3 regions of the Kitasatospora sp. NPDC050463 genome follow, and region 2 is predicted to be linked to each of the others. Evidence: predicted binding sites of a transcription regulator. Region 2 holds the regulator's gene; each other region holds the start of a gene.
The links. The regulator HrcA, encoded in region 2, represses chaperone genes, less so after heat shock. The targets are predictions, from matches to a motif close to TTNGCACTCNGNNNNNCNGAGTGCNAA.
Positions count from the first base shown of each region.

Region 1: a site for HrcA is predicted at 1,144-1,170, ahead of groES (co-chaperone GroES). Genes of this name have one in related genera too.
Region 3: a site for HrcA is predicted at 4,787-4,813, ahead of groL (chaperonin GroEL). Genes of this name have one in related genera too.

Region 1 covers NZ_JBFAJO010000016.1:91,729-98,243, reverse strand. The annotation lists gene AB0J08_RS12990 (class I SAM-dependent methyltransferase) at 1-990, opposite strand, end outside; gene groES (co-chaperone GroES) at 1,313-1,618, shown strand; gene groL (chaperonin GroEL) at 1,752-3,380, shown strand; gene AB0J08_RS12975 (LysR family transcriptional regulator) at 3,515-4,522, shown strand; gene AB0J08_RS12970 (WhiB family transcriptional regulator) at 4,602-4,928, opposite strand; gene AB0J08_RS12965 (response regulator transcription factor) at 5,488-6,099, shown strand.
Region 2 covers NZ_JBFAJO010000036.1:80,438-86,952, reverse strand. The annotation lists gene AB0J08_RS22985 (PDZ domain-containing protein) at 1-1,245, opposite strand, end outside; gene AB0J08_RS22980 (16S rRNA (uracil(1498)-N(3))-methyltransferase) at 1,348-2,097, opposite strand; gene dnaJ (molecular chaperone DnaJ) at 2,186-3,325, opposite strand; gene hrcA (heat-inducible transcriptional repressor HrcA) at 3,402-4,436, opposite strand; gene htpX (zinc metalloprotease HtpX) at 4,698-5,627, shown strand; gene AB0J08_RS22960 (hypothetical protein) at 5,658-6,242, shown strand; gene AB0J08_RS22955 (DUF3097 domain-containing protein) at 6,286-6,515, shown strand, end outside.
Region 3 covers NZ_JBFAJO010000001.1:306,305-312,819, forward strand. The annotation lists gene AB0J08_RS01345 (copper homeostasis protein CutC) at 1-348, opposite strand, end outside; gene AB0J08_RS01350 (hypothetical protein) at 404-1,342, opposite strand; gene AB0J08_RS01355 (PadR family transcriptional regulator) at 1,339-1,686, opposite strand; gene AB0J08_RS01360 (hypothetical protein) at 1,778-2,443, shown strand; gene AB0J08_RS01365 (hypothetical protein) at 2,546-2,908, opposite strand; gene groL (chaperonin GroEL) at 3,008-4,630, opposite strand; gene AB0J08_RS01375 (cold-shock protein) at 5,093-5,296, opposite strand; gene AB0J08_RS01380 (ubiquitin-like small modifier protein 1) at 5,901-6,179, opposite strand; gene thrC (threonine synthase) at 6,236-6,515, opposite strand, start outside.

The sequences.
Region 1 (6,515 bases), on a different contig from region 2:
CTTCTTGATGTGGAACGGCAGCACGTCGGTCAGCTCGAAGGCGTGCGCGTACGGGGTGGCGACCAGTCGGTCCGAGGTGAGGTAGGCGATCTTCGGGTCGATCAGCCGGCCGTGCACCTGCGCGGCCACCTCGGCGACCAGGTGCGCCCGGATCACCGCGCCGTCCGGCTCGTAGAGGTAGCGGCCGACCGGGCCGGCCGGCGGGTCGGGCAGGTCGCCGCCGGTCAGCGAGGCGCCGTGCGGCAGCAGGGTGGCGCGGTGCGGGTGCCCGGCTCCGGTGCCGAACCAGAGCACCGCCTCCTTGACGTCGCCGTGGTCGGAGACCCACTCGGCCTCCGCGTCGGCCGGTACGGCCTCGTGCGGAATGCCCGGGGCCACCTTGAGCGCGCCGATCGGGGCGCGCCGGCCGGCCTCGATCGCCCAGGAGAGCGGCGGGGCGTACGCCTCGGGGTCGAACACCCGGCCGCGCGCGGTGCGGCGGGCCGGATCGGTGAAGACCGCGTCGTAGCCGGTGACGTCGATGTCGGCGACGTCCGCGCACCGCACCTCGACGAGGTCCGCCAGGCCCAGCGCGGCGGCGTTCGCGGCGGTGGCCGCGCAGGCCGCCGGGTCCCGGTCGACGGCCAGCACCTCGATCCCGGCCCGGGCCAGCGCCAGGACGTCCCCGCCGATCCCGCAGCAGAGGTCGGCCAGCCGGCGCACGCCCAGGCCGGCGAACCGCCGGGCCCGCCACTCGGCGACGCTGCGCCGGGTGGACTGCTCGACGCCGTTGGCCGTGAAGTACATCAGGTCGGCGTCCGCGCCGAACTTCGCCCGCGCCCGCTGCCGCAGCCGGGCCTGCCCGAACGCGGCCGAGACCAGGTCCGCCGAGTGCTCCCGGCGCAGCCTGGTCGCCAGCGCGAGCTCCTCCTCGGGCGTGAACTCGCGCAGCTCGGCGAGCAGGGACTGCCCCTCGGGGGTCAGCAGGGGCTGCAGGTTCTCGGTCTCCACCCCGTCATTCTCCCCGGTCGGGGCGTCCGCCCGCCCCGGACCGGGCGGACCGGGGCGGGTGCGTGGCGGGTGGCGGAGCGGGCGGGGACCCGGCCGCGGCATCGCACAGGAGTGCGGCCGGACACCCGCCGTCCGAACCGTTCGGGCGCGCCGTTGGCACTCTGGTTGACTGAGTGCTAACCGCGGCCTATGGTCGTCCTTGGCACTCTCCCCATGGTGAGTGCTAACGCGACGACGTGTGTCTGACCCCCGCGACGGCAGGCCCGCAGGTTCGCCAACTACCTGTTAGAAAACCCCGTAATCTCCGAAGGGGAGCTCGGACGTGACCACCAGCAGCAAGGTTGCCATCAAGCCGCTCGAGGACCGCATTGTGGTCCAGCCGCTCGACGCCGAGACCACCACGGCCTCCGGCCTGGTTATCCCGGACACCGCCAAGGAGAAGCCCCAGGAGGGCGTCGTCCTGGCTGTCGGCCCGGGCCGCTTCGAGGACGGCCAGCGTCTGCCGCTCGACGTCGCCGTCGGTGACATCGTCCTGTACTCGAAGTACGGCGGCACCGAGGTGAAGTACCAGGGCGAGGAGTACCTCGTCCTCTCGGCGCGCGACGTTCTCGCCATCATCGAGAAGTAAGCAGCACCGAGAAGTAAGACGTTCCAGCCCGCCCCGGATCCGTGTCCCAGTGACAGGGGCCCGGGGCGTGGTTGTTGGTTCACGTAAGTCCGGTGGCCGGCGTGCCGGCCGCAGCCCCGAGGGAATAGGGAACATGGCGAAGATCCTGCAGTTCGACGAGGACGCCCGCCGCTCGCTGGAGCGCGGTGTCAACAAGCTGGCCGACACCGTCAAGGTGACCATCGGCCCCAAGGGCCGCAACGTCGTCATCGACAAGAAGTTCGGTGCCCCGACGATCACCAACGACGGCGTCACCATCGCGCGTGAGGTCGAGCTGGACGACCCGTACGAGAACCTTGGCGCGCAGCTCGTCAAGGAGGTCGCCACCAAGACCAACGACGTCGCGGGTGACGGCACCACGACCGCCACCGTGCTGGCCCAGGCCCTGGTCAACGAGGGTCTGCGCAACGTCGCCGCCGGTGCCGGCCCGGCCGCCCTGAAGAAGGGCATCGACAAGGCCGTCGCCGCCGTCTCCGAGCACCTGCTCTCCATCGCCCGCGAGATCGAGGGCAAGGACGACGTCGCCGCCGTCGCGTCCCTCTCCGCGCAGGACACCCAGGTCGGCGAGCTGATCGCCGAGGCGATCGACAAGGTCGGCAAGGACGGTGTCATCACCGTCGAGGAGTCCAACACCTTCGGTGTGGAGCTGGACTTCACCGAGGGCATGCAGTTCGACAAGGGCTACCTGTCGCCGTACTTCGTCACCGACGCGGAGCGGCAGGAGGCGGTCCTGGAGGACCCGTACATCCTGATCAACCAGGGCAAGATCTCCTCCATCCAGGAGCTGCTGCCGCTGCTGGAGAAGATCCTGCAGGGCGGCTCCTCGAAGCCGCTGCTGATCATCGCCGAGGACGTCGACGGCGAGGCGCTGTCCACCCTCGTGGTGAACAAGATCCGCGGCACCTTCAACGCGGTCGCCGTCAAGGCCCCGGGCTTCGGTGACCGCCGCAAGGCGATCCTGGGCGACCTGGCCACCCTGACCGGTGCCACCGTCATCTCCGAGGAGGTCGGCCTCAAGCTCGACCAGGCCGGTCTGGACGTGCTGGGCACCGCCCGCCGCGTGACGATCACCAAGGACGAGACCACCGTCGTCGACGGTGCCGGTGACAGCGAGGCCGTGGCCGGCCGCGTCGCCCAGATCAAGGGCGAGATCGCCAACACGGACTCCGACTGGGACCGCGAGAAGCTGCAGGAGCGCCTGGCCAAGCTGGCCGGCGGCGTCTGCGTCATCAAGGTCGGCGCCGCCACCGAGGTGGAGCTGAAGGAGCGCAAGCACCGCCTGGAGGACGCCATCTCGGCGACCCGTGCCGCGGTCGAGGAGGGCATCGTCGCCGGTGGTGGCGCCTCCCTCGTCCACGCCGCCAAGGTGCTGGAGGGCGGCCTGGGCCTGGAGGGCGACGAGGCGACCGGTGTCGCGGTCGTCCGCAAGGCGCTCGCCGAGCCGCTGCGCTGGATCGCCCAGAACGCCGGCCTCGAGGGTTACGTCATCACCCACAAGGTCGCCGAGCTGGAGGCCGGTCACGGCTTCAACGCGGCCACCGGCGAGTACGGCGACCTGCTGAAGGCCGGCGTCATCGACCCGGTCAAGGTCACCCGCTCCGCGCTGGAGAACGCCGCGTCGATCGCCTCCCTGCTGCTCACCACCGAGACCCTCGTGGTGGAGAAGAAGGAAGAGGAGGCCGACAACGGCCACTCGCACGGTGGTCACGGCCACTCCCACTGACGCCTGATCAGTGACCGCAGGCCCGGTCCGCGCCCCCTCGGGGGTACGGGCCGGGCCTGCGGCGTGTCCCGCGCTTCACTCTTCAACTATCAGTTGAATTTTGCATAACGTAAAGATTGCCTTATAACTGAGGCATGATCGAGGCCCGCCACCTGCGCGTACTGCGTGCTGTCGCCCGCACTGGCTCCTTCTCCGCCGCCGCCCGTGAGCTGGGCTGTACGCAGCCCGCCATCAGCCAGCAGATGAAGGCCCTGGAGAAGTCGGTGGACACGCCGCTGGTGGTCCGTTCGGGGCGCGGCATGCAGCTGAGCGAGGCCGGGCGGGTGCTGCTCAAGCATGCCACCGGAATCCTGGCCGGGCTCTCCGCGGCCGAGGAGGAGGTCGCGGCGATCGCCGGACTGCGGGCCGGGCGGGTGCGGCTGGTCTCCTTCCCGACCGCGAGTTCCACCCTGGTGCCGCCGGCCGTCGCCCGGCTGCGGGACAGCCATCCGGGGGTGCGCGTGTCGCTGGTCGAGGCCGAGCCGCCGGAGTCGCTGGCGATGCTGCGCGGCGGCGAGTGCGAGATCGCGCTGGCCTTCCGCTATCCGCAGGCGCCCGGCGGCGCCCCGGCGCCCGCTCCCGCGCACGGCACGCCGCGCGAGGCCCGGGCCGAGGCCAACCTGGAGGCCCAGCAGCTCAGTGCCACCACCGACTGGTCCGATCTGGTGGTCACCCCGCTGCTGGACGACCCGCTGGTCGGCCTGCTGCCCGCCGCGCACCCGCTGGCGGGGCGCGGCGGCGGGCGGGGGCCGGTGGAACTCGCCGAGCTGGCGGGGGAGCAGTGGATCGCCGGCTGCCCGCAGTGCCGGGGGCACCTGGTGGAACTCTGCGCGGGGGCGGGTTTTGAGCCCCGGATCGACTTCGCGACCGACGACTACCCGGCGGTGGTCGGCCTGGTGGCGGCCGGGCTGGGGGTGGCGGTGCTACCGGGGCTGGCGCTGGAGTCGGTGCGCCCCGACGGCGTGTCGGAGGTGCAGGTGCGGACCGCCTCGGGGGCGCCGGCGGTGCGACAGGTGGTCGCCCTGACCCTGCCGGACCTCGCCGAGGTGCCGGCGGTGGCGCTGATGCTGGAGCGGCTGGCGGGCGCGGCGGCCGGGCGCTGACCGAGCCCTCGGGCGGGCGGGCCGACGGCCCCGGGCACCGAGAAGAAACGTTTCTTCACAGCGCGAAACGGGTGCGTGTCTAGCGCGACAGCCCCGTCGGCGCGACCAGCGGGACCTCCACCAGGCGGTTGCGCGAGCGGCCCATCATCTCCTCGCGCTCGTCCTCGGTCAGGCCTCCCCAGACGCCGTACGGTTCACGGACCGCCAGCGCGTGCGCCGCGCATTCGGTGCGTACCGGGCAGCGCATGCAGACCTCCTTGGCGCTCGCCTCGCGCGAGCTGCGCGCGGCGCCGCGCTCCCCCTCGGGGTGGAAGAAGAGCGAGCTGTCCACGCCGCGGCAAGCCGCGGAGAGCTGCCAGTCCCAGAGATCGGCGTTGGGGCCGGGGAGGCGGGAGAAATCTGCCATGGCTCATTCCCTTCAGAGGCTCGGCGGCCGCGGACCGGCCATCGGCGGGCTGGGCTGCGCGGCACGGCGAGGCTTCGATGCGCTGATGTGGACACCTGGAAATATGACTTACGGCAACTCCATGGACAAGTCACCCACAGAGTGGCACAACAGTCAATGACCATACAAAAGCTATAAAAACGGGCAAAGTGGGCATGGAGTTCGGCGGGCGCGGACGTGGCAATCGGGTGGTCGACGGGCGCACGACGCTCCGCACCGGCGTGCGGGTCGTGCGCCCACCGCGCACGAGCTGCACAAAAGTGCGGCGTGTGCACCGCGAGGTGGCTGATCGGTAACGGGTCGGCCACGTACAGTGGTGGAGATGGCCCTGAAAGCCGTAACTCATTCGAGTGACGGTCGTTGGAAGTGCGGAGGCGGTTAGCGGGCGCCGGACGTCGGGAACGATCGCGGGAAGTTCAGGCGATCGGCACGGAGTCCGTCGCCAATCGGCCGTGTCGGAGAGATTCGTACCAGCCAGGAGGCTCAACGTGACGCGGATCAGCTGCGGAGGACGACGGTCATGACTTCCGTTCTCGTTTGCGACGATTCCCCGCTCGCCCGCGAGGCGCTTCGCCGCGCGGTCGCGACCGTACCCGGCGTCGACCGGGTCACCACCGCGACGAACGGGGAGGAGGTCCTCCGCCGCTGGGTGGCCGACCGCTCCGATCTCGTTCTGATGGACGTCCGGATGCCCGGCCTCGGCGGGGTCGAGACGGTCCGCCGGCTGCTGTCCGCCGACCCGGGTGCGCGGATCATCATGCTCACCGTCGCGGAGGACCTCGACGGCGTCGCCCTCGCGGTGGCCGCCGGTGCCCGCGGGTACCTGCACAAGGACGCCTCGCGCGCCGAACTGCGGGCGACCGTCACCCAGGCGCTCGCCGACCCGACCTGGCGGCTCGCCCCGCGCCGGCTGCGCAGCCCCGACATGGGCGCCGCGCCGACGCTGACGGCACGTGAGATCCAGGTGCTGGAGGGCATGAGCCACGGCCGCAGCAACGCCGAGATCGGCCGCGAGCTCTTCCTCTCCGAGGACACCGTGAAGACCCACGCCCGACGGCTGTTCAAGAAGCTCGGCGCCTCGGACCGCGCGCACGCGGTGGCCCTGGGCTTCCGGTGGGGCCTGGTCCGCTGATCACCGCCGGTTCCGCCGGCCGCGGCGCGCTGGTCGCGGTTCCCTTCGCAGGGGCGTATGACGTTACGGTCCCGAGGTTGCACCATGGAGGTGTGGAGCACCTCGGGGACCAGCGGACAGGCACTGCGGCGAACCACGGAGCCGCGGGACACTCGGCGAACGGCGCGACGGACGGGACCACCGACGGCGGCGGGGCGGGAGGCGGCACGGTGCAGGAGGGGCCGGTGGTGCGCGGTGGCGCGGTGCCCGGCGCCGCACCGCATAACGTTCCGGTGCACAACTCCGGACGCGGTGCCGCGTTTTCCCGTTCGACCAGGCACCATGGACCGATGCGTGACGACGTTGCCGGTACTTCCGGCGAGGCTGACCCGATGGAGGCCGAGCCCTCCGGACCGGGTCGCGGTCAGTCGTACGCG
Region 2 (6,515 bases):
GTCGGCGAGCGTGACCAGCAGCACCCGGCCGTCGTGCGAGCCGACCGCCGCCTGCTTGCCGTCCGGCGAGACGGCCAGCGCGCGGACCCGGCCCAGCTGTCCGGCGGCCAGCCGGCGGCGCTCGTCGCCCAGCACGGCGGGGGCGTACTCGATGGCGTCGTCGCCCTCGGCGTCGGTCACCCAGAGCACGCCCTGCGCGCCGTCCTCGCCGGGCACCACCCGGGCCCGCCGGGCCCGCACGCCGGGTGTTTCCTCCAGCACCCGGGCCGGGCCCTCCCGGTGCGGCAGCCAGTGCACGCTGCCGCGCACCACGACCGCGCCGGCCCGGCCGGTGCGGTCGGGGACGGCGGTCTCCAGCCAGTGCGCGGCCGCCACCGGGCGGGGCCGCCGGCCGGCCCGGGGTCCGGAGGGCCGGACGTCCAGCCGGCGCGGCTCGGCGCCGTCGAGGTCGTCCAGCAGCCAGAGGTCGCCCGCCCGGTGCCAGATCACCCGGGTGCCGTCGGTGGTGGCGCCGCGGGCGTAGAAGCCCTCCTCGGAGGTGGTGTGGCGGCGCAGGCCGCTGCCGTCGGGGAGGCTGGAGTAGAGCTCGCCGACGCCCTCGTGGTCGGCCAGGAAGGCGATCCGGGTACCACCGGGCGTGTCGACCCAGAGCGGCGAGTCGATGTGCCCGTCCAGTTCCTCGTGGACGCGGCCGAACTCCCCGGCGCCGATCCAGAGCTTGCCGACCCGGCCGCCCCGGTAGCGCTTCCACCGCGCGGGCTCCGCGCCGGCCGCCGAGAGCAGCAGCACGCGGTCGCCGCCCGGCTCGTGGGCCAGCCCGCCGATCGGCCCGTACGGCAGCCGCTGCGGCTCACCGCCGTCCAGCGGCACGGCGTGCGCCCAGGTGCGGCGCAGGGTGGACTGCCCGGCGGAGGTGGTGGCGATCGGGCGGCCGTCGGCCGTCCAGCCCTGCAGCTGCGTCTGGTCGCTGCCCCAGTACGTCAGCCGGCGGGAGGGCCCGCCGTCCACCGGCGCGACGTGCACCTCGGGTGCGCCGTCGCGGGTCGATACGAAGGCGATGTGCCGCCCGTCCGGCGAGAAGCGCGGGCGGCGGACGGGGACGTGATCGGCCGTCAGTCGCCAGGGCCGGCCACCGTCCAGCGGGGCCAGCCAGACGTCGTTCTCCGCGACGAAGGTGATCAGGTCACCGCGCAGGTGCGGATGGCGCAGGTACGCGCCGCCAGGGGTGCTCGGGGATTCGCTCACAGCGGCACCCTACGCACCGGTCCGGGCGGCGCGCCCCGGGTTTCGCCGAGGCCGCCCCTACGGGGGACGAAAGGGCACCCGGCTCGCACGGCGAACGGGCGCTCAGCCCCATCGGCCGGTGCGGCCCAGCAGCAGGGCGCCGGCGGCCACCCCGGCGGTCGAGGTGCGCAGCACCGAGGGCCCGAGCCGGTACGGCCCGGCGCCGGCCTCGGCGAAGGCGGCCAGCTCCTCCGGGGAGACCCCGCCCTCGGGGCCGACCACCAGCACGATGTCCCCGCTGTCGGGCAGCGCGGCGCCGGCCAGCGGCTCGGCGCCCTCCTCGTGCAGCACCGCGGCGAGGGCGGCACGGGCCAGGACGGGCGCCAGCTGCCGGGTGGTCGCGAGCTCGCGGACCTCGGGGAAGCGCAGCCGGCGGGACTGCTTGCCCGCCTCGCGGGCGGTGGCCCGCCACTTGGCGAGCGCCTTGGCGCCGCGCTCGCCCTTCCACTGGGTGATGCAGCGGGAGGCGGCCCACGGGATCACCACGTCCACGCCGACCTCGGTCATGGTCTCCACCGCCAGCTCCCCGCGGTCGCCCTTGGGCAGCGCCTGGACGACGACGATCCGCGGCGCCGGCTCGGCCTCCCGGCGGACCGCGGCCACCGTCACCTCGACCGCGTCCTTGCCGTGGACGGCCGTGACCGTGCCGTCGACCCCGAGGCCGAGCCCGTCGGCCAGGGTCACCGCCTCGCCCGGCTCCAGCCGCTTCACGGCGGCGGCGTGCCGCCCCTCCGGGCCGTCCAGCCGGACCACCGCGCCGGGGGCGGCGGAGGCGAGCTGCGCGGTCTCGACGACGAACACGGGCGCGGTCATGGCGGTTCCTGGGAGTCGGGGGGGGACGGGCGGGGGAACGACGGCGCCCGGTGACCCGCCGGAGCGGGGTCACCGGGCGCCGGTGCGGTCAGCGGCCGTTGAAGGCGTCCTTCAGCCGGGAGAACAACCCCTGCTGGCCGGGCGCGAACTGGCCGGACGGCCGCTCCTCGCCGCGCAGCACCGCGAGGCGGCGCAGCAGGTCCTCCTGCTCGGGGTCGAGCTTGGAGGGCGTCTGCACCTCGACGTGCACTATCAAGTCGCCGCGGCCGCCGCCGCGCAGATGGGTGATGCCGCGGCCGTGCAGCGGGATCGACTGGCCGGACTGGGTGCCGGGCCGGATGTCGACCTCCTCCAGCCCGTCCAGGGTCTGCAGCGGCACCTGGGTGCCGAGCGAGGCGGCCGTCATCGGGATGGTGACCGTGCAGTGCAGGTCGTCGCCGCGGCGCTGGAAGGTCGCGTGGGTGGTCTCGGCGATCTCGACGTAGAGGTCGCCGGCGGGGCCGCCGCCGGGGCCGACCTCGCCCTCGCCGGCCAGCTGGATCCGGGTGCCGTTGTCGACACCGGCCGGGATCTTGACGGTCAGGGTGCGGCGGGCCCGCACGCGGCCGTCGCCGGCGCACTCCGGGCACGGGGTCGGCACGACGGTGCCGAAGCCCTGGCACTGCGGGCAGGGCCGGGAGGTCATGACCTGGCCCAGGAAGGACCGGGTGACCTGGGAGACCTCGCCCTTGCCGCGACACATGTCACAGGTCTGCGCGGAGGTGCCGGGAGCGGCCCCCTCGCCGCTGCAGGTGGTGCAGGTGACGGCCGTGTCGACCTGGAGTTCCTTGGTGGTGCCGAACGCGGCCTCCTCCAGGGTGATCTCCAGCCGGATCATGGCGTCCTGGCCGCGCCGGGTGCGCGAGCGCGGGCCGCGCTGACCGGAGGCCGCGCCGAAGAACGCGTCCATGATGTCGGAGAAGCCGAATCCGGCCGCGCCCGCGCCGAAGCCGCCCGCGCCGCCGCCGTTGGGCGAGAGGGGATCCCCGCCGAGGTCGTAGACCTGCCGCTTCTGCGGGTCGGAGAGGACCTCGTAGGCGGCGTTGATCTCCTTGAACCGCTCCTGCGTCTTCGGGTCCGGGTTGACGTCCGGGTGCAGTTCGCGCGCCAGGCGCCGGAACGCCTTCTTGATCTCGTCCTGCCCCGCATCCCGTCGGACGCCGAGTACCGCGTAGTAGTCCGTGGCCACCAAATGCTCCGCTTGTTCCGCCTGTAGAAGTGCTTGCGACTGGTACCGGTGTCACCCGTGCGACACCGGTCGTTCCCTACGACTCGGCCAGGATCTGGCCCACGTACCGTGCCACCGCTCGCACCGCCCCCATTGTGCCCGGATAGTCCATCCGGGTCGGACCGATCACACCCAGCTTGGCCACGCTCTCGTCGCCCGAACCGTAACCGACGGAGACGACCGAGGTGGAATTGAGCCCTTCGTACGCGTTCTCCCGACCGATCCGGACCGTCATCCCGGCGTCGGCGGTCTCGCCCAGCAGGCGGAGCAGGATGACCTGCTCCTCCAGTGCTTCCAGCACCGGCTGGATGGTGAGCGGGAAGTCGTGGCCGAAGCGGGTCAGGTTGGCCGTGCCGGCCAGCATGATCCGCTCCTCGTTCTGCTCGGCGAGCGCCTCGAAGAGCGTCGCCAGGACGACGGTGACCGCCGGCCGGTCCGCCGCCTCGAACATCGCCGGGAGCTCGTCCAGCAGCCCCGGCACCTCGGGCAGCCGCACACCGACGGCCCGTGCGTTGATCCTGGCACGCAGGTCCGCGAGGACCACCTCGCCGACCGTGCCCGGGCAGTCGACCATCCGCTGCTCGACCCGGCCGGTGTTGGTGATCAGGACCAGCATCACCTTCGCCGGAGCCAGCGCGACGAGCTCGATGTGACGCACCGTGGACCGGGAGAGCGAGGGGTACTGGACCACCGCGACCTGCCGGGTGAGCTGGGCGAGCAGCCGGACCGTACGGGCGACCACGTCGTCCAGGTCCACCGCGCCGTCCAGGAAGTGCCGGATGGCCCGCCGCTCGGGCGCGCTCATCGGCTTGACCTCGGCCAGCCGGTCGACGAACAGGCGGTACCCCTTGTCGGTGGGGATCCGTCCGGCGCTGGTGTGCGGCTGGTGGATGAAGCCGTCCTCCTCCAGCGCGGCCATGTCGTTGCGGACGGTGGCCGGGGAGACCCCGAGGTTGTGTCGTTCGACGAGGGCCTTGGAGCCGACCGGCTCCTCGGTGCCCACATAGTCCTGGACGATGGCGCGGAGCACGGCGAGCTTGCGTTCGTCGAGCTGTCGGACCTCACCGGCCATGGGGCACGCACCTCCCTCTTCGCACGTTGTCCGTGGTGACATTGTCCGTTCTGGCATGTTCCGGGCCGCTCTGGGCGGACCGCGGCTTTGGCACTCCGAACAGACGAGTGCCAGAACCGTACCTGCCAGTGTAAGGCCCGGGTCCGACGGCAGGAACGGCCCCGCCGGGGTGATCCTGCCCGCACTCCGCGGCACGCGGGTGATGCCGCGGGCCCGGCCGGGTGGCAGCATCGATAGCGAACGGCGAACGGAGGACCAGCGATGTCGACCTCGGGCCAGCACACCCGCTTCGCACCGGACCGCGGCCTGACCGGCCGGATGGTCGGGACGATGTTCGTGATCGGGCTGCTGTACGTCGGATTCACCGGCCTGTTGATCGCGCTGCTGCGCGGCGCCTGGCCACTGATCGTGCTGATCTCCGGCGGGCTGTTCGTGGCCCAGTTCTGGTTCAGCGACAAGATCACCGAGCGGGCGATGGGCGCCCACCGGGTGACCCCGGAGCAGTACCCCCAGCTGCACGGCACCGTCGACCGGCTCTGCGCGCTCGCCGACATGCCCAAACCGCGGGTGGCGGTCGCCGACAACGACATGCCGAACGCCTTCGCGACCGGCCGCAACCCGCAGAACGCGGTGGTCTGCGTCACCACCGGGCTGCTGCGGCGGCTGGAGCCCGAGGAACTGGAGGGCGTCCTGGCCCACGAACTGTCGCACGTCGCCCACCGGGACGTCGCGGTGATGACCGTCGCCGGGTTCCTCGGAGTGCTGGCCGGGGCGATGACCCGGATCGCGATGTACGGCGGTTTCATGGGCGGCGCCCGCAACAGCAACGACTCCAACGCCGCGATCGCCGCGCTGGTCATCCCGCTGGTGTCGGTCGTGGTGTACGCGATCAGCTTCCTGCTGACCCGGCTGCTCTCCCGCTACCGGGAGCTGGCGGCCGACCGGGCGGCCGCCCAGCTCACCGGCCGGCCCAGCGCGCTGGCCTCGGCACTGACCAAGGTGACCGGCCAGATCGCCGCGATCCCGACCAAGGACCTGCGCCAGGCGCAGGCGTACAACGCCTTCTACTTCGCCCCGGCGCTGAGCGCCCGGGACGCCGCCTCGCAGCTGTTCTCCACCCACCCGTCGCTGGAGAAGCGGCTGGAGCAGCTGGAGCAGCTGGCGAGGATCTCCACCCAGCTCGGCCGCTGAGCCGCCGCACGAACCCCGGAGGGGACCGCCGTGGGAATCCTGGACGCGCTGTTCGGCCGCACCAAGCCCGTCAGGCCCGATCTCGACCAGCTGTTCGGCGTGCCGTCGGCCGCGCTGACCCTGGAGGCGGCGGCCGGCTTCCGGCCGACCGGTGTCGGGTCGGTCTGCTTCGCCTCCGTCGAGGGCGGGGCGTTCGTCGAGGTCGAGCGGCAGGTCCGGGCCCTGCTGGACGCCGACACCGAGCGCGGCGGCGTCCCGGTGGAGGCCTCCAAGGACGCCTACGGGTACTCCTGGCTGCTCGCCCGGCACACGCCCGAGGAGCTGCCGGAGCTGGTCAACGACCTGCACGCGGTCAACAGCGAGCTGGAGGCGAACGGCTTCGGCCCGCAGCTGCTCTGCTCGCTGGTGGGCTTCCGCGGCGCCGAGGGGCAGCCGCTGGCGCTGGTCTACCTGTACAAACGCGGCACCTTCTACCCGTTCGCGCCGGTGCCGGGCGGTGGGGAGAAGCGCAACAGCCCGCTGGAGCTGCAGGTCAACGCCATGCTGGGGAACGACCTACGGCTGGAGAAGGACCTCACCCGCTGGTTCCCGGTCTGGGGCGCGCCGGGCCTGTGAGGGCCCTCGGCGCCGGCCGGTGCCGCTGCCTATAGTCGGCTGCATGCGCAGCCGCCAGTACGGACCGGACCTCACCCCGCCGTGGAAGAGGCAACAGCCCGCCCCCGAAGTACCCGCCGAGCGGGACCTCGTGGTCGAGGAGGCCGCGACCGGTTTCTGCGGGGCGGTGGTGCGCTGCGAGAAGACCGCCGAGGGGCTCACCGTCACCCTGGAGGACCGCTTCGGCAAGCACCGGGTCTTCCCGCTGGTCCCGCGCGGCTTCCTGCTCGACGG
Region 3 (6,515 bases), on a different contig from region 2:
GCGGCAGCCCGCCACGGCGTCGGCGACGGCCGCGGTGGCGGCGAGGTCGACGGCGCCGTCGGCCGTCAGGAAGCCGAAGACGAACTCGTCGGCGCCCTCGGCCCGCAGCGCGGCGGCGCGGGCCCGCAGCTCGTCCGGGTCACCCGGCGCGAAGCCGTCCCGGACGCGCAGCATGACGCGCAGCGGCAGCTCCACGGCGGCGCGGATCTTGGCGAAGTCCTCGACCGACGGGGTGAGCCCGTCCGCGGCCATGTCCGTGACCAGTTCGAGCCGGTCGGCGCCGCCCGACTCGGCGGCCTGGGCGTCCTGGGGCGTCAGCGCGATGACTTCGAAAATTGGTCTAGACATATCAGACAGCCTGCCACATCCCGAAGCCCCCGGCGAGACCTGGGCGGCCGAGCGCTCACGCCTCCGACCGGCGCATGCTTTCGAGACCCCGCCAGCCGAGCCCGGCCACCGCCACGAACGCGGCGCCGGCCCCGCCGACCGCCAACAGGTTCCAGATCCCACCGGCCGACTCCCAGAGGCTGAAGAGGCTGAACGTGACGGTCAGCGGCAGCACCGCCAGGCCGATCGCCGCCGGGACCAGCCAGCCACGCGCCGCGGTGGCCACCAGCAGCAGCGGAGCCATCAGCAGCAGGCCGGCCCACGGGTCGTTCATCAGGTAGCGGGTGTCGTAGCCGCCCTGCGCCGCGACCACCAGCAGGCCGCCGACCACCCCCAGCGGCACCAGCGCCCGGGTCTGCCAGGTCGGCCGGCCCAGCAGATCGCCCGGCGCGAGGAGCACCAGCAGACCGGACAGCACGAACGGCAGCGCGGAGGTGGAGCTGTAGAGGGTCCACCACGCGTCGACGTGCCCGATCGAGAGGGAGTCCGCCAGGTTCAGCAGGCCGGCACCGATCACCGCCGCCGAGAGGACCCGCGCCGCCGTCCACTGCCCCAGCATCGCGGCCACGGCCAGCAGCAGCGTGGCCACCGGGGCCGCGAACACGGCCAGCACCATCAGGACCGATGACCGAGGGCCGTCGAGCTGCCAGGCGATCAGGTCCGGGTCACTGACCCACGGGAAGAGGCCGACCCCCGCGGCGGAACCGGCCACCAGCGGAACGGCCAGCGCCAGCAGCCGCCCGGCGGCCGAGGAGGAGGTCAGCCGGGCGCGCATCCGCAGACCGTAGGCGGCGAGGTCCAGCGCCTCCCGGAGCAGGGTCGGCTTGTCCGCCTCCGCCGTGCTGTCGGCGAAGACGGCGGCCAGCTCCTCGCCGCGCTCGCGGCGGTAGCGGGCCGGGTAGAGCTGGAGCGCCGCCCGCAGGGCGATCGGGCGGTCGATGGTCTGCATGCTCATGCGAAGGTCCCCCTGACCCTCGAGAGGACGACGGACAGCCGGCGTTCGGCCTCGGAGGCGACCGCGCGCAGTCGCCCGGCCTCGGCCGCCAGCGCGGCGCGGCCGCCCGCGGTCAGCGCATAGGTGCGCCGGGCCCGGCCGTCCACGACCTCCTCGGCGGCGACCTCGATCAGGCCCTGCTGGAGCAGCCGGTCGAGCGCGCCGTAGAGGGTGCCGGTGCGCATCTTCACCCGGCCGTCGGAGATCGCGGCGACTTCCTGGATGAGCGCGTAGCCGTGTCTGGGCGCATCGGCCAGCGCGGTGAGCAGAAGCAGCGTCGGCTCCTGCATGGCTCGTTCTGTCATGGAACTACATATATCGTCAAACTACATATGCGGTCCAGTGGACCCGCCGATCTGCGACCCTTCCGCACCCGCGAGCCGCCAGAATGTGCCCATGCCGAACCAGCCCGCCGCCCCCGTCCCGGCCGATCAGCCCGCCGGGCTGCTCGCCGACTGGACCGCCCTGCTCCACCGCTGCGGCGCCGCCGCCGACCCCGTGCCGTACGGGCGCGACCTGCTGGGCCGCTGGGCCGAACCGCAGCGCCGCTACCACACCACCGGCCACCTGCGGGCGGTGCTCGGCCACGTCGACACGCTCGCCGCGCACGCCGACGACCCGGACACCGTCCGGCTGGCCGCCTGGTTCCACGACGCGGTCTACCGCCCGGACCGCTCCGAGAACGAGGAGCGCAGCGCCGCCCTCGCCGTCCGGGCGCTCACCGAGGCGGGCCTGTCCGAGCGGCGGACCGCCGAGGTCGCCCGGCTGGTCCGGCTCACCGTCACGCACCGACCCGAGCCCGGCGACCGCGACGGCGAGGTGCTCTGCGACGCGGACCTCGCCGTCCTCGGCGGCGACCCGCAGGCGTACACCGCCTACGCGGCGGCGGTCCGCGAGGAGTACGCCTTCGTCCCGGAGCCGGACTTCCGCGCCGGGCGCGCCGAGATCCTGCGCCGGCTGCTGGCCCTGCCCGCGCTCTACCGCACCCCCACCGCCCACGAGCGCTTCGACGCCGCCGCCCGCGCCAACCTGGCGGCCGAACTCGGCCGGCTCGACGGCTGACCGGGCTGCTCGGCGGCCGACCGGGCTGCTCGGAGCGTCCGGGGCCGACCGAACGCGAAGGCCCGGCCCGGCGCACGGAGCGCCGGAGCCGGGCCGGTCACGTCAGGCGAGCTCCCCGACGGGCGCCACCACCACCCCCGCCTTGCCGCAGACCCAGTGCGGCTCCGGCCCCAGCTCGGGCTCGACACCGAGCGCGTGCGGGTCCCCGTCGGCCGCGCAGGAGGTGCAGAGCGGCCAGCGCCCGTACGCCTCCAGCAGCGCGTCCTGGACGTCCTGGGCGACCAGCCCGAGCACGTAGTCGGCACCGTCCGGCCACTGTTCGAGCCACCACCGGCGGTGCGTCACGGCGTTCTCCACCAGCGACACCACGGCGGCGTCCGCCACGTCCCGCGCGGTCAGGTCGGCCAGGATCAGCGCCCGCGCGTTGTGCAGGGCGTTCTCGATGTCGTCAGCGGTGGCAGCCATCCGTCCATTGTCCCAAACCGGCGCCGGACACAACGCCGCACGGGCGGCTCCCCGAGGGGAACCGCCCGTGCGATCGGGAACCGACCGATCCGGAGAGGATCAGAAGTCCATGTCACCGCCCGGCATGCCGCCGCCGGCGGCCGCGGCGGCCTTCTCCGGCTTGTCGGCGATGACGGCCTCGGTGGTGAGGAACAGCGCCGCGATGGAGGCGGCGTTCTGCAGCGCGGAGCGGGTGACCTTCGCCGGGTCGATGATGCCCTCGGCGATGAGGTCGACGTAGGTGTTGGTCGCGGCGTTCAGACCGTGACCGGCGGGGAGGTTGCGCACCTTCTCCACCACGACACCGCCCTCGAGGCCGGCGTTGGTCGCGATCTGCTTGATCGGGGCCTCCAGCGCCACGCGGACGATGTTGGCACCGGTGGCCTCGTCGCCCTCCAGCTCCAGCTTGTCGAACGCGACACCGGCCTGCAGCAGAGCGACGCCACCACCGGCGACGATGCCCTCCTCGACGGCGGCCTTCGCGTTGCGAACGGCGTCCTCGATGCGGTGCTTGCGCTCCTTGAGCTCCACCTCGGTGGCCGCGCCGGCCTTGATGACGGCCACGCCGCCGGCCAGCTTGGCGAGGCGCTCCTGGAGCTTCTCGCGGTCGTAGTCCGAGTCGCTGTTCTCGATCTCGGCACGGATCTGGTTCACGCGGCCGGCGACCTGGTCGCTGTCGCCGCCACCGTCGACGATGGTGGTCTCGTCCTTGGTGATGACCACCTTGCGGGCGGTGCCCAGCAGGTCGATGCCGGCGTTCTCCAGCTTGAGGCCGACCTCCTCGGAGATCACGGTGCCACCGGTGAGGATGGCGATGTCGCCGAGCATGGCCTTGCGGCGGTCGCCGAAGCCCGGGGCCTTGACGGCGACGGACTTGAAGGTGCCGCGGATCTTGTTCACGACCAGGGTCGACAGGGCCTCGCCCTCGACGTCCTCGGCGATGATGACGAGCGGCTTGCCGCTCTGCATGACCTTCTCCAGCAGCGGGAGCAGGTCCTTGACCGAGCCGATCTTGGAGTTCGCGATGAGGATGTACGGGTCCTCGAAGCTCGCCTCCATGCGCTCCAGGTCGGTGGCGAAGTAGGCGGAGATGTAGCCCTTGTCGAAGCGCATGCCCTCGGTGAGCTCGAGCTCCAGGCCGAAGGTGTTGCTCTCCTCGACGGTGATGACACCTTCCTTGCCGACCTTGTCCATGGCCTCGGCGATGAGCTCGCCGATCTGGGTGTCGGCGGCCGAGATGGAGGCGGTGGAGGCGATCTGCTCCTTGGTCTCCACGTCCTTGGCCTGGGCCAGCAGCTGGTCGGAGACGGCCGCGACGGCCTTCTCGATGCCGCGCTTCAGGGCCATCGGGTTGGCGCCGGCGGCGACGTTGCGCAGACCCTCGCGAACGAGCGCCTGGGCGAGCACGGTGGCGGTGGTGGTGCCGTCACCCGCGACGTCGTCGGTCTTCTTGGCGACCTCCTTGACGAGCTCCGCGCCGATCTTCTCGTAGGGGTCCTCGAGCTCGATCTCCTTGGCGATGGAGACACCGTCGTTGGTGATCGTGGGAGCGCCCCACTTCTTCTCCAGCACGACGTTGCGGCCCTTGGGGCCGAGCGTGACCTTCACCGCGTCGGCGAGCTGGTTCATGCCACGCTCAAGGCCGCGGCGAGCTTCCTCATCAAAGGCGATGATCTTGGCCATCAGAAGTGGTCCTCCGGGACACGGTCGACTGCTCGGACCAAGGGGTGCCCGCGACGGACGGCCCTGGTGTGCGGGGGTCCTTTCCCCTACCGCTCCCGGGGGCCTCACCGACCCGATCCGCTGTCACTCTCACACTGTGAGTGCTAACGCCAATGATTAGCACTCCGGGTAGGCGAGTGCAAGCCCAATCGCCCGACCCGCGAGCCGCGTCCACCCCCGCGGGCCGCCCCCGCCGGACCGCCGGCAACCCTCGCGAAGCCCTCGTCGGGCCCTGCGACGGCCCCTCGTCGGGCCCTGCGCCGACCCGCCGTCGGCCCCCGCGCCGACCCGCCGACGGACCCGCCGACGGACAGGTCGGCAGACATGCCGACGGGCCCGTACGACATGTGTCGTACGGGCCCGTCGTGAAGCAAGAGGTGCACCAGCCGATCGGGCCGAGCCGAACTCCTGGGGTCGGAAAGGTCAGACCGCCGCGCGGACCATGTCCGCCTGCGGGCCCTTCTGCCCCTGAGAGATCTCGAACTCGACCCGCTGGCCCTCCTCAAGGGTGCGGTAGCCGTCCATCTGGATCGCGCTGTAGTGGACGAAGACGTCCGCACCACCGTCGACCGCGATGAAGCCGTAGCCCTTCTCCGCGTTGAACCACTTGACGGTGCCCTGAGCCATTCCGAACTCCCCTAGTGCTGTGCTGGCCCTTCACGCGCCCGCAGGTCGCGGACCCGGGTCTGGTTTGAGGCCTTGCCCGGGGAACCCCCCCTGGGCGCAGCCGTGCACGCCACAATCGTCCGCGGAGACCACCGGAAGGCATCCGGTGAGCGGGTGATTGCGTCGACCGCGGCTGAATGTATCCGGATCGACGCCCTCTGCAACAGGGTCAATCGCCGGGAATTCACTGGGCCCGCCAGGGGACAGGCCAGGCCAAAGCGGGAGGAAATCGGCATTTCACGCCGGACATAGCGGACGAATTACCCAAATGCCTTCGAGAATTCTGACATCGGCCTGACATGTTTCACGGTCACGGCCCCGGCGCCGGTCTCAGCGGCCGGACAGACACCGGCAGTACGGGCGCGGACGGATTCAAGTACCGGAAGCGAGGAGGGAAGGGAAGCCCTCTTCCCGGACGAGCGACACTCTACTCCCCCGGACCGAAAAATATTCCCGCCGGAATGCGACGGGCCGCTCGCACGTACGGAGAGCGGAATTCCGTACGTGCGAACGGCCTGGCCGGAAACGACCCGGCCGATAAACGACCTGGTCGGAAAGGGGCGGGTCAGCAGCCGCCGGCCACCGCGGGAATGATCGAGACGCTCGCGCCGTCCTTGATCTCGGTGGCCAGGCCCTCCGCGAACCGGACGTCGTCGTCGTTGACGTAGATGTTGACGAACCGGCGCAGCTTGCCGGCGTCGTCCAGGATCCGGGCGGCGATCCCGGCGTGGTTCTTCTCCAGGTCGGCGATGACGTCGCCCAGGGTGGCGCCCTCGGCGGTCACCTCGGCGGTGCCGCCGGTGTAGGTGCGCAGGATGGTCGGGATGCGGACGGTGGCGCTCATGGGGGTCTCCTCGGGCGGAACGGCGCAACGGCCGGGCTGCGGGGGCTGCGGGTGGGTCAGGCGAAGGCGAGGCCGGCGTCGCGGAACGAGGCCAGCGTCGGGCGGATGACGGCGGTCATCCCGGAGTCGGAGACGGCGTCCAGCGTCTTCAGACCGTCACCGGTGTTGATCGCGACGGTCTCCTTGGCCGGATCCAGCTGCCCGGTCTCCACCAGCTTCTTCAGCACGCCGACGGTCACCCCGCCCGCGGTCTCGGCGAAGATGCCCTCGGTCCGGGCCAGCAGCTTGATCGCGGCCACCACCTCGGCGTCGGTGACGTCCTCGACGGCCCCGCCG